4 regions of the Anoxybacillus sp. B2M1 genome follow, and region 2 is predicted to be linked to each of the others. Evidence: predicted binding sites of a transcription regulator. Region 2 holds the regulator's gene; each other region holds the start of a gene.
What was found. Region 2 encodes LexA, which represses DNA repair genes until DNA is damaged. Its sites were predicted from a motif close to CGAACATATGTTCG; they were not measured.
Positions count from the first base shown of each region.

Region 1: a site for LexA is predicted at 1,479-1,492, ahead of GFC28_RS01890 (carbohydrate kinase). Genes of this name have one in related genera too.
Region 3: a site for LexA is predicted at 1,718-1,731, ahead of uvrB (excinuclease ABC subunit UvrB). Genes of this name have one in related genera too.
Region 4: a site for LexA is predicted at 2,433-2,446, ahead of addB (helicase-exonuclease AddAB subunit AddB). Genes of this name have one in related genera too.

Region 1 covers NZ_CP015435.1:371,579-375,345, forward strand. The annotation lists gene GFC28_RS01885 (PTS transporter subunit EIIC) at 1-1,095, shown strand, start outside; gene GFC28_RS01890 (carbohydrate kinase) at 1,514-2,602, shown strand; gene GFC28_RS01895 (pseudouridine-5'-phosphate glycosidase) at 2,615-3,529, shown strand.
Region 2 covers NZ_CP015435.1:1,102,092-1,105,858, forward strand. The annotation lists gene GFC28_RS05275 (DUF896 domain-containing protein) at 86-316, opposite strand; gene GFC28_RS05280 (YneB family resolvase-like protein) at 384-1,034, opposite strand; gene yneA (cell division suppressor protein YneA) at 1,051-1,350, opposite strand; gene lexA (transcriptional repressor LexA) at 1,499-2,122, shown strand; gene GFC28_RS05295 (NAD(P)/FAD-dependent oxidoreductase) at 3,161-3,523, opposite strand.
Region 3 covers NZ_CP015435.1:3,050,375-3,054,141, forward strand. The annotation lists gene GFC28_RS14825 (PDZ domain-containing protein) at 170-1,363, shown strand; gene GFC28_RS14830 (CsbA family protein) at 1,380-1,601, shown strand; gene uvrB (excinuclease ABC subunit UvrB) at 1,804-3,767, shown strand, end outside.
Region 4 covers NZ_CP015435.1:1,895,996-1,899,762, forward strand. The annotation lists gene addB (helicase-exonuclease AddAB subunit AddB) at 1-2,393, opposite strand, end outside; gene lepB (signal peptidase I) at 2,533-3,069, opposite strand; gene GFC28_RS09120 (TVP38/TMEM64 family protein) at 3,087-3,704, opposite strand.

The sequences.
Region 1 (3,767 bases), 730 kb from region 2:
ATCGGATATGAATTGCTCATTTTAAATGCTTTAACTGCCATGTTAGGAATTGTTTTAACTGTTATTTGTTTTTTATATGTCGGTCAAGCTTTATCAGCTGTTATTAAATCGGTAAATGCTTTGATGCAAACGGTAATTAGCTCAGGATGGCTTCCGCTTTCAGCCGTTTTGATTGAACCGGGAAAAGTGTTGTTTTTTAATAATGTGATCAACTATGGGATTTTAGGTCCTTTAGGAATCCAGCAGGCGAAAGAGATCGGAAAATCGATCTTTTTCTTGCTGGAATCGAATCCTGGTCCAGGTCTTGGGATTTTACTGGCCTATTGGCTCAAGACAAAAAAAGAAAAACGAAGAGCGGTACAATTATCGATACTGATTCATTTTCTAGGGGGGATACATGAAATTTATTTTCCGTATGTCTTACGAAATTGGAAGTTGATATTTGCGGTTATCGGGGGAGGAATAGCTGGAAATATCATTTTTCAGCTATTCGATGCTGGTTTGTCTTCATTACCTTCTCCTGGAAGTATAGTTACAATTATTGGAATGAGCCCTCCAGATGATATTCTATTTGTTTTATTAGGAGTTCTTGGCTCAGTGTTTGTTTCGTTGTTTCTTGCTTTTATTTTGCTCGATAGTTCCTCCAGTGATGCACCGGAACAAGAATATCAAAAGCAGTTGGAAACTATAAAAACATTGCAGGATCTTGACAAATTCTCAAAAATACAAAAACTAGCTACCCCACAAACCTCTATGAAAGTTCCAGAGAAAAATATAGAAGCAAAAGAATTTTATCAATCGATTCACAGTATTGTATTTGTTTGTGAAGCCGGAATGGGATCTAGCGCCGTAGGAGCGGCGATGCTGCGGAAAAAGCTCAAAATGGCGCAGCTTGATATTGAAGTCAATAACGCTTCACTGCAAGATATTCCGAAACACGCAGATTTAATTATTTGCCATCAGACCTTTTTAAAGGATGTTCAAGAAGCAGTCCCAGAAAAACTGTATTATTCCCTGCAATCTTTTACTAATTTTCATGAGTATGAAGACTTGGTTGAAAGAATCAAAAATTCTTATAAAGAAACGTATCAATAGTTGAGATGAAATCGAAGAAAGATAGGATGAATACATGATGGTGTGGCTAGTGATTTTTGTTAGGATACAGATAAATGAATATCCACAGAAAAGTGGCTCAAGAATTGATGCATGTCCAAAATATTTTGATGTGCAGCTTATCATATGATTGTGAAAGCTATTTCAACAAAAACATTTAATGACAGACGAAGCGAATTTACGCTTCTTTTTTTGAAACAGCATGATTAGGCATACTGCTTGTTTTTGAAAAAGAAAATGAGGGCATGTTCAAAGGCTGCAGCCATGATCCGAAGTGCAGATGTACAGAAAAGATTTCCTAATTTACGAGTGTGAATGAGATGTTTGTGATTGATTGACAAGACGATAAACATTTGTTTATAATTTAAACAAATGTTTGAGAATGCTGAGGTGCATTCAGATGAATGAAAAAGAGCAACGAATTTTAACGCTCATTCGCAAAAATCCATTTATTACACAACAAGAATTAGCTGAACAGCTTAAGCTTTCGCGCTCGGCCGTGGCAGGCTACATCTCTTCGTTAACCAAGCAAGGGAAAATCGTTGGCAGGGCCTATGTGCTTCCAGAACCATCGCGGATTGTATGCATTGGGGGGGCGAATGTCGATCGCAAAGCGCAGTCGCTCTCAACCGTTCGGTTTGGTACCTCCAATCCAGTCACTGTTACGCAAAGCTGCGGCGGAGTCGCGCGAAATATTGCTGAAAATTTAGGAAGGCTGGGCGAATCGGTTTCTCTTTTAACCGTTGTTGGCGATGATCAGGAAGGAGAATGGCTGCTGGCGACGACAGGTGCCTATGTCGATATGAGCCAGATTGCAAAGCAAACCAATGCTCATACTGGCACCTACACGGCTGTTTTAGATGAAAAAGGAGAAATGGTCATTGCCCTAGCTGATATGGCGATTTATGACACGATTACCACTGATTTTATTCAAAAAAGATGGCCGTATATTTCTTCTGCTTCTATTGTGCTATTGGATACGAATTTTCCGAGCGAGGTGTTAACATTTGTGATTGAGCGCTGCCGCGAGGAAGGGATTCCGTTGTGTGTCGCGCCTGTGTCGGCTCCCAAGGTGAAAAAGCTGCCTAGCGACCTCCGCGGTGTGACATGGTTGATTGCTAACCGAGATGAAGCGCTCACCCTCGCAGGAATGGAAGGAGAAAGAACAGAAGCGGCAGGTGATTACATTCTTTCTCTTGGCGTCGAGCATGTCGTTATCACTTGTGGCGCCAAAGGGATTACGTACAAAACCCAGCGCGGAGAGAGTGGGACGATCGCTGCGCCGTCGATCGACGTTGCCGATGTAACAGGAGCGGGCGATGCGTTCGTTTCCGGATTTTTATACGGAATGAATCAAGGAAAATCGTTTGCTGATGCGTGCCGGCTTGGCATGAGCAGCTCCATCATTGCGTTGCAGACGAAGGAAACGGTTTGTTCGAGACTGAATGAACATGTATTGAACCAAACATGCCAACACTATTTTTCATAGGAGGCCAAACAAATGAATGGAAAAGATGTACTTGTACTATCAAAAGAAGTAGCAAAAGCAATAGAAGAAAAGCGACCGATTGTCGCTTTAGAGTCGACCATTATCTCCCATGGAATGCCATATCCGCAAAATGTCCAGACAGCGAAGGAAGTGGAACAGCTCATTCGGGAAAATGGTGCTGTGCCAGCAACGATCGCTATTTTGGACGGAAAAATTAAAATTGGCTTGAATGATGAAGAATTGGAGTTTTTGGGAACAAGCAAAGAAATTGAAAAAGTAAGCCGCCGTGATTTGCCATACGTCATTGCGATGAAAAAGCACGGAGCGACGACAGTAGCAGCGACTATGATTTGCGCGCATATGGCGGGAATTCAAGTGTTTGCGACAGGCGGCATTGGGGGTGTCCATCGCGGCGCTGAGCAAACGATGGATATTTCCGCCGATTTGCAGGAATTGGCGCAAACGAATGTAGCGGTTGTGTGCGCTGGAGCGAAATCGATTTTAGATTTGGGATTGACGCTGGAATATTTAGAAACGCATGGTGTACCGGTCATCGGTTATGGCACGGAAACGTTGCCAGCTTTCTACTCGCGGACAAGTCCGTTCAAGGTCGATTATCGCCTTGATGCTCCAGAGGAAATCGCTGCGTTTATTCAGACAAAATGGGAACTTGGTTTAAATGGCGGACTTGTGATTGCGAACCCGATTCCAAAAGAAGCGGAATTGGAAGAAGCATATATTAATTCAATGATTGCCGCCGCATTGAGGGAAGCGGAAGAAAAACAAATTACCGGAAAAGCCGCCACGCCTTTCTTGCTTGACAAAGTTAAAGCATTAACCGGAGGAAAAAGTTTGGAAGCGAACATCGCCTTAGTGAAAAACAATGCCGTACTGGCGGCGAAAATTGCGGCTCATTTGTGCTTATAAAGCATGAGGTAGAAATTCATAACGGCAAATATAAAAAGCGCTTGCTGCTTAATAGCAGTGGGCGCTTTTTATAGCTTCCGCAAGAGGAGTGAACCGTATCAAAAAGCGAGTGTCTCAACGATCAGAAAAGTTTGCAGCGTCTTTGTACGATAAAACATAAAAAACCGAACGACCGACCGCTTGATAGATCGATGAATGGACGATCAACAACGGTGTTTGGGCGTCCGGCCATCAAAAC
Region 2 (3,767 bases):
TTCTATCATATAGAAAGTAAGAAAAAATGTACAACGTTTCTTCAAAAAATCAAGAATCTTTGACTGATGAGAATGCTTCCTTCTCTTAATGCAACCGATTTTTTTGACTTTCCTTCAATTTTTTGGGCGTCACATCTTTTCCATTTGGATCAATAATTTTTACAGAATGCAGAGTATCCGTTACCGCTTGGCGAAATGCTTGAAGATACTCCTTGCGAAGCTGCTCTTGCTCTTTTTTCTCCGCTTCTGTCAACCCGCTTGTCTTTGCCTTTTTCGCTAATTCATTAATGCGAGCGATTTTTTGTTTTGAGATCATCGTTTCATTCCACCTATTTCGAAAAATATTATGCCCCCATCTTACTAGAGAAATGGATCCTTGACAACTATGTTGACTGACTTTTCCGCTCATATTCCTGATAGCGGCGATGGACAGTCGCTTTCGACACATCATATCCAAATCCGCGCAAAGTCGCCGCAATTTCAGCAAAGGTCAGTCCGTTCCTGCGCAGACGGATAATCTCTTCAATTGGTAGCTCAAGGCGATCTCTTCCGGCATGTTCACCTATATTTTTCAAATTTCGTTCTGGCCGATATCCACGTTCAACGGCTTTTTGCATCCCGCGCTTGATTTTTAAGTTATGTATTTTGCGCTGATACTCCTCTACGATGCTGAGGATACTTAGTACCATGGAATCAGCTTCTGATAGCTGTAGTTCTCCATGATGGCACACCGTATACAGCTTGGCTCCTTCTTTTTGAATACAATGCAATAAGGCAATTCTTGCATTTCCTCGTCCAAGCCTCGTTTCATCTTGGATGAGAACGGCTTCGATTTTATCCTCTTTCAGCGCTTCTAAAAGCTCCAGTATCCCGTCTCGCTCAATCTCATAACCGCTTGCCCGCTCTTCAATGACCTTAACGACTTGAAAACGATATGTTTCGGCGAGCTGCTCAAGCTCCTCCTTCTGCCGTTGCAGTGATGTTTCTTGTTCCTCTTTGTTTGTGCTCACCCGACAATAAATAATCGCTTTCATTCCATCATCTCCATTATTATTTACTGACGACTAGCTTCTTTTCTGCCTTTGATTTTAACACGGGAATCACTAGCTTTTCACCCGCAGCAATTTTTTCATTTGGCAAATGGTTTACATTCATTACCCATTCAATAAATTCTTTCGTTGAAAGCTGATGTGAAGATCTGTATTCATTGGCTATTCCCCAAAGCGTATCTCCGGATTCTACCGTAATTTTTAAATATTTCTCCTTTTGAATCGGATGGCTCGCATACACGAAACCCGATAGTAGCATAAACACCAAGCATGAAAACACGAGATAATGAGTAACTTTCATCTTCTCCCACCTCTTAGAATGTTTGTTCGCTTTTTTACCTATTATATTAAGAACATTCGTTTGCGTCAACCATTTTCTCGAACTTATGTTTGTTTTTTTGTTCTCCTCGTGTTATAATAAAAAAAACGATGGGTAAGAGGTGTGAAACATGACCAAACTGTCGAAACGCCAACAGCAAATTCTCGATTTCATCAAAAAAGAAGTAAAAACTAAAGGGTATCCTCCTTCCGTTCGTGAGATTGGCGAAGCGGTTGGACTTGCCTCTAGCTCAACGGTGCATGGACATTTAGCTCGGCTTGAAAGCAAAGGATACATCCGCCGTGATCCAACTAAACCTCGCGCGATTGAAATATTAGATCCGGATTTTGCCTCATTCATGCGGCCGAGCAATGTGATCAATGTTCCGGTCATCGGAAAGGTAACGGCAGGGCAACCAATAACCGCTATCGAAAATGTGGAGGACTATTTTCCGCTCCCAGAACGCTTCGTTTCTGCAGAGGACCATGTTTTTATGCTTGAAATAATGGGCGATAGTATGATTGAGGCAGGCATTTTAGACGGAGATTTTGTCATTGTTCGTCAGCAGCAGTCAGCTAATAACGGAGATATTGTCGTTGCTATGACGGAAGAAAACGAAGCAACCGTCAAGCGCTTTTTTAAAGAACAAGGCCACATTCGCCTACAGCCAGAAAACCCTCATATGGAGCCTATTATCGTCAACGATGTTACGATTCTCGGGAAAGTGATCGGCGTATATCGCATGATTCAATAACAAACAAGGGTAGATAAAGTGAAATTCACCTTATCTACCCTTGTTTTAAGTAGCGATCATTATTCGATCATTGTTAAAATCCGCTAGGTTCTCTTATTTGTCTATATGGATGGAAGCGACATCATTTTGTGCAATTCATTTGAGCGGTACATTTTTGCCCATTTTAAGACGGATGCTGCATAAAGACAGGAACGAACAGCAAATCATTTCTCTACATCATAATCCGTATCGTTCTTGACAGATAAAATGATAGTGACTAACGTTGTAACTGTAGAGACTACAGCTGCTATGACCGAGGCAAGTCACGGACTTGTCTCGAACCGGCGAAAAACAAATTCTGCTTTTGAATGGGGCGTCTATTCCATCTTTTCGTTGGATTTCGATCATTCGCAAATGGACCCAATGCCGAAACCATTCAGCACTTATATACAGGATGAATCGTAATTCCTTTAAACCTCATCGAACTTCTTTCCTAGTTTTTCTCTTTAAATGAGACTATTCCCTTAGGGTATATGGCTAATAATCTAAATTCAAGGAAAGCATTTCTTTTTCTTGTTCTTTTTTGATTCCTCATCACCATAATCATGCGAATCCATATCTCTGCATATCATTTACATAACATCAAAAAAGGAGGGCATCAGGCCATGTTATCTATTGAATTTTTCGCATGGACACTATCTGCTATCTTAGGAATCGGATTTATTATTTCTCTTATAGCTGTATCCAGAAAACCGAAAAACATGACTGAGATGGAGCGACAAAGGCCTGAACCCAAGAACACAGAACCATAAAATAGAGTTTGTTCAGACCTTCATCGCGCGGATACATGACGAGAAGAAAGAGAAGGCAAGCCTGTGGACTTGCCTTCTAACCGTGGTACAGATACTATTGGTTCAATCGTTAAGTTTTATTTATATCGTGCTTTGCCGACAGGATGAAAACTACAGACCGAAATCAAGTCTATGAATCATCATCGCTTTTTTTCAGTAGAATGTCCTATTATTATTCTATTGTTTTGTTTCATTTCTTATTTTACCATCATTGATTTTTAAGTAATTGATCAATGTAGTTTTTTATCTCTTCTATCTTCTGATCGGTAACTTTTTTAATTTCTTCTGTTTTTTGATTTAAAGACTGTTGATAATCTTGATTGAGCTTTTCATTTAAGTATTTTTTAGTTTCATCTTGCAATCGCTGGATTTCAGACTGTGTTACATTGGATAGATCATTTTTTATTTTCATGTCTTTTTCTGACAAGTATTGATTGATTTCTTGCTGGTACTCTTTTTTCGCTGCTTCCGCTGCATCGCTCATATGGTAGACTACCGCACCACTAAGTCCACCACTAACAAAAAACAAAACGATTGTTATAAACAAAACTCTAAGAGGTATCTTTTTCATATAAATCAACCTCCTTTTTTTTATTATCTCATATTCCGCGCTCATTTTTTAGTGTTTTATCCGAATATTCATTATTTTTTATGATCGTACTATCTGTGTAATTTTCTTCCTATGATGTTTTGCTGTGCATTAAGAAAAGCACCTTCTTCTCCAAAGCTGAATCTCATGGAGTGTCTTTGGAAATGGTGAAAAGCACCGTCAGCCGTTGCCAATCATTTTCACAATGACGTACACAAAGCTATTG
Region 3 (3,767 bases), 1.9 Mb from region 2:
TGACAAAACTAGTGCTCATTCGGCAAAGAAAGTGGGAATAGGAAAAAATTCGCCATTTGTCGAATAACATATAAAAAAATATGCAACCAATCGTATGATTTGTAGAAGCGATTTGCTAGAATGAAAAGTAGATCAGTAGATACGTTCATGATGATCGGAGGTGAAGCCCATGCTTGGCATGTGGGGGATGGAGCTTTTGAAAGGAGTCGGGCGGTTGTTGACCGAGCCCCTTTTGTATTATGGCGTGCTGCTTGCGGCTTTCGTCGGCTGGCGTCGAATGAATAAAGAGCGCAAGCATTTTCATATTCGCGTATATGGCTGGTTTCAGGAAAGTGTCTTTTTTTGGCGCAGCGGTTGGGCCGTTGGCTTGTTTCTTTCCATCGTGACGGTAGTGTCTGGAATGGCGGTACCCCACGATGTGTTGCTGCTGCTTTTTTATGTGACGGTTTTGCTGAGCTTGACAGGACAGATGCGGTTACTATCTCCTGCTTATACGGTTGGGGGATTGGTTTTGCTTGCAGCTGGTTTTATGAAATACGGAGGCGCTTGGCCGTTGGTTTCAAAATATGTGGAAAGCCTTCACGAGGCGCCTATATCCGTTTTTATATGGCTGCTTGCATTGCTGTTATTTGCCGAGGGGGTTCTCATTTTGCGAAACGGAGCAGTGGCTACTTCTCCGCAGCTTGCTAAAAGCAAGAGGGGGCTTATGATTGGAGAACATTGGGTAGATAGGATTTGGTTTGTGCCTGTGCTTCTGCCCATTCCCAATGGCCCGCTCGCTTCGCCTTTTTCATGGTGGCCATTGTTTTCGGGCATGGATCATTCCTATTCATTCGCTCTGGTGCCATTTTTGCTCGGTTTCTCGCAGCATATGCAAGGCATGCATCCACGCGTCTCTATTCAAATGGCCGGCCGTCGCGTGCTCTGGTTAGCGGCCGCTGTCAGCGCGGGAGCTTTGGCGTCTTCTTGGTTTCCTTCCTTAGGAATCGCGGTTGCAGCTGCGGCGTTGATTGCTAGAGAATGTCTGGCTTTTTGGCAGCATCGGCAAGACCGTTCCCGTCCCCCGTATTTTTCACAGCAGGAGCAGGGGTTGGTTATTTTGGGGATTTTACCAGAATCGAAGGCTGAAAAAATCGGGTTGAAAATCGGCGAAGTGATTGCGAAAGTGAACGGCATACCCGTTAAAACGGAGAAAGAATTTTATGAGGCATTGCAGCATAACCGCGCTTTTTGTAAGCTAGAGGTGTTGGATCAAAATGCGGAAGTCCGTTTTGTCCAAGGAGCGTTATATGAAAATGAGCATCACGAGCTTGGATTGTTGTTTGTGCAAACGCGGGAAAAATGGACATCGGAAGCTGTATAGATAAGGGGTTTTGCTTATGTGGTTTCTCGTTGCATTAATCGTGCCGTTTTTGCTAGTGCTGCTTTTTACTCGCGTCACTTATAATCATTATGTGGGGACGCTGCTGACAGTGGCGCTGTTAGTAGCTTCTTATGTCAAAGGATATACAAACGAGCTTCATGAAGTGTTAGCGGATATTGCGTCGACAACGGCAGGCTTTTTATATGCAGAGAAAATGGTAAAAAAATTTAAAAAATAAGAAGAAAGCCACCGCAAAAGATCGATTGAACCGTTCTTTTGCGGTGGCTTTTATTATTGCAGCCAAAGAGATGGAAATAACTGTTCGCTCTGTAAGGCTTACGAAAGTTTTGAAAACGAATATAAGTTCGTATTTTTTGTGCATCTTAAGCATTCATGTGGTACAATACAATTAGGATGAATACGAAGGGGGCTTTGCGCAGGTGAAAGACCATTTTCAATTAGTATCAGCCTATCAGCCGCAAGGCGACCAGCCAAAGGCAATTGCTAAGCTGGTGGAAGGAATTTTGAACGGTACGAAGCATCAAACGCTATTAGGAGCGACAGGAACAGGAAAGACCTTTACCATTTCTAACGTCATCCAGAAGGTGAATAAACCGACGCTGGTCATTGCTCATAATAAAACATTGGCGGGCCAGCTATATAGTGAATTGAAGGAGTTTTTTCCAAATAATGCAGTTGAGTATTTTGTGAGCTACTATGACTACTATCAGCCGGAAGCGTATGTGCCGCAGACGGATACGTATATTGAAAAGGACGCAAGCATCAACGATGAAATTGATAAGCTGCGGCATTCGGCCACATCTGCTTTATTTGAGCGGCGCGATGTCATTATTGTGGCCAGTGTATCATGCATTTACGGCTTGGGTTCTCCGGAAGAATATCGAGAGCTTGTCGTATCTTTGCGGACAGGGATGGAAATCGAAAGAAACGAATTGCTGCGCCGTTTAGTCGATGTGCAGTATACGCGCAATGACATTGATTTTCAGCGGGGAACGTTTCGCGTTCGCGGTGATGTCGTCGAAATTTTTCCGGCTTCGCGCGACGAGCATTGCATTCGTGTCGAGTTTTTTGGCGATGAGATTGAACGGATTCGCGAGGTAGATGCGCTGACTGGAGAAATTATCGGAGAGCGGGAGCATGTTGCGATTTTCCCAGCTTCCCACTTCGTCACGCGCGATGAAAAAATGCAGCTGGCGATTCAAAATATCGAGCAAGAGCTGGAAGAACGCTTGAAGGAGTTGCGGGAGCAGGGCAAGCTGTTGGAAGCGCAGCGGCTTGAGCAGCGCACGCGCTATGATCTTGAAATGATGAGGGAAATGGGCTTTTGTTCAGGAATTGAAAACTACTCACGCCATTTAACATTGCGCCCGCCAGGATCGACTCCTTATACGCTGCTCGATTATTTTCCAGACGATTTTTTAATTGTGATTGATGAATCGCACGTCACACTGCCGCAGATTCGCGGGATGTATAATGGCGACAAAGCACGCAAACAGGTGCTGGTCGATCACGGCTTCCGCCTGCCGTCAGCGCTTGACAACCGTCCGCTGACGTTTGAAGAGTTTGAGAAAAAAGTGAACCAAATTATTTATGTGTCGGCAACGCCGGGACCATACGAATTGGAGCATAGTCCGGAAATGGTCGAGCAAATTATTCGGCCGACCGGGCTTTTGGATCCGACGATTGATGTTCGTCCCATTCAAGGGCAAATAGATGACTTGATCGATGAAATTCATGAACGCGTGAAGCGGAATGAGCGAACACTAGTGACGACGCTCACGAAAAAAATGGCGGAAGATTTAACCGATTACTTGAAGGAAATTGGGATTAAGGTGGCCTATTTGCATTCGGAAATTAAAACGCTTGAACGCATTGAAATCATCCGCGACCTGCGCATCGGCAAATACGACGTGCTTGTTGGCATTAACTTGTTAAGAGAGGGATTGGATATTCCGGAGGTGTCGCTTGTCGCGATTTTAGATGCTGATAAGGAAGGATTTTTGCGTTCAGAGCGTTCGCTGATCCAGACGATTGGACGAGCGGCCCGCAATGCCAACGGTCATGTGATTATGTATGCCGATACGATCACCAAATCGATGGAGATTGCGATCAATGAAACAAAACGGCGCCGTTCCATCCAAGAGGCCTATAACCGTGAGCATGGCATCGTACCGAAGACGATTCAAAAGGGGATTCGTGATGTCATTCGTGCGACGTATGCGGCTGAACAGCCAGAGTCGTACGAGGTGAAGCCGGATCGCCGCAAATGGACGAAAAAAGAACGGGAGCAGCTTGTGGCGAACTTAGAAAAAGAAATGAAAGAAGCGGCCAAAGCGCTTGACTTTGAACGTGCGGCCGAGCTTCGCGATTTAATTTTTGAACT
Region 4 (3,767 bases), 790 kb from region 2:
AATTGCTCCACTCGAGAAACGCTTGCTCTTAATGTCCGTCCGTATAGTTTTCTGCTAATCTCTCTCTTTAATTTTTTCGTTTTGTTTTCATAAAACAGTGCTTGAATGACTCTGTTAGCCCGTTCATTCCAGTCGTTATGACCTGCATAAAGATTATATACATCCCACCAAATGGGCTCGATCGGATATTGCCGTTTCCATGCATGAAGCTGAACGGCAAGAGCTCCAAGCGTTGCTGAATAATTGGTAATGAGTGAGAGCTGTTCCGGAAGCGGCAATGTAAAAGGTTCGCCGCCCCATCTCTTTTCTTGCACATCAGGAAATATTTCTTTTATTCTTTTAATCAGCACAGATGGCAGCAACGTCCTTCCTTCTTCATCGGCAAGCGGATACGTAATATAAAGACGTTCCTTTGGGCTAGCCAACGCCATATAGACCGCAAACGGCTCATCTAGCAGCTGCTGCCGGCTTGTTGGAGCGACATGTACCGAAAAATGATGCAGCAGCTCGCGGTCTTGCTCAGATAATACGCCATCCGCGCTTTTTCGCGAAGGAATCACCCCATCATTCGCACCAATGATAAATATACACTTCATATCGGTTAGACGCGAACGGTCAAAGTGAGCAATCAATACTTGGTCGATCGCTGGCGGTACAAGTGAAAATTCCAGGCTCTCAAGCCCTGTTTCCATCAAAGCGGCAAATGAATGAAGAGGCATCGGCTCTTCCCCTAATATTTCGACATACTGGTCAAGCAGTTCCATGACTGCCCCCCACGCTTGCTCATGGTGCCGGGCTGCCAGCAGCTGCCCTTTTGCCTCAGCTTCATCACGCAGCTTCTCCAGCTTTTTAGGAATCTGCAATTGTTCAAAATATAAATAAAGGGCTTCGCACATATCTCGCCCGTTTTTCGCTTTTTGTAACCGTTTTTGCAACATCAAGAGCGGGGAAGCGACCATTTCTCTCCACACATTTAGCTTTTCTTCGTAGTTTCTTTCTTCGTCTGTTTGCGGCGCCGCGATCTCCTCAAGTCCCTGATAGCGCCGATACACCCAGTGCTGCCTCCATTTCGCTCCATAAATTCCGTGTTCAAGCACGTAATTTTCCAGCTGATCCATTGCTTCTCGCATCGTTTGCACATGGCTCTCTAGCGGAAAAAAGAAATCGGTCTTTACCGCCCGCAACACGGCTTCATACCGCCAGTTTGTCTGAATCACATCCAAGCTTGCACGAATCAGTTCGATAAATGGATGATTTCCCATCGGCTCCTTTTCATCAATAAAGTAAGGAATCTCATAATCAACAAAAACAGTTTGAAATAGATTGCGATAGTCATCAGAATTTCGTACCAATAGAGCGACATCCCGATATCGATACCCTTCCTCGCGCACAAGCCGAATAATTTCTCTAGCAATTCCTTCAATCTCTGCCCGGCGATGTGATGCTTGGCATAATTGAATTTCACCGGCCTCCCCAGCAAAGGGCAAAGAAGGGCGCGTATCATAATGCGCTTCTAAATGGCGAAGCGATAACGACTGATGCCTTACATTCTCTTGACAAAACTTGATCGGTTCAATGAGAACGTTGTTTAAAAGGGCTATATTTCGCAACTCATAGTATGTTTTACCTGTCATGCGAAACAAATGTAGCTCATTCGGCAGCTGTTCATTATAAGGCTCATCCACCGTTAAAGCGACCGTCACGCGCTTAGCGAAACATAACAATTGCTCAAGCACCATATATTCTTGCGGTGTAAAATGGTGAAACCCGTCCACGTAAATTTCCGCGTCTTGTATGTAGCGGGAATGCGGAATTTTTTCAGCCAAAAAGCGCAAGTAATCTTCCGAATCCACATACCGATTCATTAAATCCCGTTCGAATTGGCGATAGATAAGCTGTAAATCCTTTAGCTTGTCCGCTAATACTTTTTCGGCCGAGGTGGCATTTTGGCGCAGCTGCGTTTCTGTTTCCAGCAGTTGCTCCGGTGTAATACAATAACGCTTGCACTCAATAAGCATTTCTTCTAGCTGCTCAATAAAGCCATGCTTATCAGCCGCGCGGGCAAATAAAATCAGCTCATCCTTATGCTTATCAATAATTTTCCTTAGCAGCATGCGCACTCCCGTTTGATTTAAATAATAGCGGCTCATTCCCCCAGTTTCTTGCAGCACGCGAAAGGCCAATCGCGTAAAGCTTAGCACCTGTGCGCGAATCATCCCGTCCAGTCCCGGTGTGCGAATCAACGCATATTCTGATTGAAACGTCATTTGCTCTGGCACAAGATAAAGGATGGGAGAGCCCATCGGCTGCTCCTTCAGCTTCTCACGAATTTCGTTTAAACATGCTGTCGTTTTGCCGGTCCCTGATCTTCCAATCATAAAGCGAAGCGACATGCGATCACCACCTTTATTTTCCATTGCCCTTCTTATTTTAGCACATATGTTCGTTTGTTTAAAAGAGGGAGATCGTGGGAAATCGTCATCTGTCAAAGTAAAAAAGGTATTCATTGAACGCTTGTTTCGATGAATACCTTTAAAACTGAATGCTAATCTCACGAAAAGGCCAGCAGCGCGCATTAACTTTTCCAACAATTCGGTTCATTTTCACATAGCCAAAATGGCGGCTGTCCCAGCTGACTAAACGATTATCGCCTAAGACAAACACATAGCCAGGGGGAACCGTCTTTCTCCCGGTCACTTCTTGAAGCGTAAAATCCCCGGTGAGTTTTCCATTAACCAATTTACGTTTATATCGCTGCAAATACGGTTCTTCTATCGGCTTCCCATTAATGTATAACACATCATTTTTATACATGATGCGATCGCCAGGAAGACCGATAACACGCTTGACATAATCCTTTTGCGTATTGGCATGGAACACGATAATATCAAAACGCTGGATGCTGCCAAATTTCTTCACGATTAAGAAATTGCCGTCCTGCAGCGTGGGCATCATCGATTCTCCTTCAACTACATAGTTAGTAAACAATAAAAACCGCGCCAAAAAAACCAGTGTCAGACTAACCGTCCATATAACCGATCTTCTCCGATAAATTGGCCGTTTGCTCATCACACCGCCCACCCAGCTTAAGAGTCTTTTTTATCTGTTTTTTCCGTCAATGAAAACCTCGCTTCTACTTTCTTCCCTGCATACCATAAAAGGAAAATCGCGATAATGACCGCTACTGTGCGAAGCGGCTGTTTGGCCAAAGCTGCCAAATCATAGCCAATAAAGCTAATCATAAAAATCATCACCATTTTGCCGAGAAGTACGGCTAAAATAAACTGCTGGCGGCTAACGCGGGCTAGTCCAGCCACGACATTGATAATCGCCGATGGTGTAAACGGAAAACAAAACAGTAAAAACAATGGGCCAAATCCGTGGCGCTCCACCCAATCCACCAGTTTTTTCACCTTTTGATGACGACTCAAAAAATGAAAAAACCGTTTCTGGCCTATTTTTCGAGCAAGTAAAAAAACACAAATGGATCCGAGGCAAGCGCCAATCCACGAAATCATAATTCCTTGCCAAAGCCCAAAAGCAGCCGCGTTCGCCATCACAAATACAAACATCGGAAGAATCGGAAAAAACGACTCTAACAGCGTAACGATAACCCCGGGCAGCATCCCAAACGAGCGGTAATGTTCCAGTAATTCTAATACATGCTTTAATGTAAACCAGTGCTTTAATGCTTCGATGTCCATGAATACTCCCCATTTACATTGTTGCTAACAACCTTATTTTACACGGTTACGCGGGGAATATAA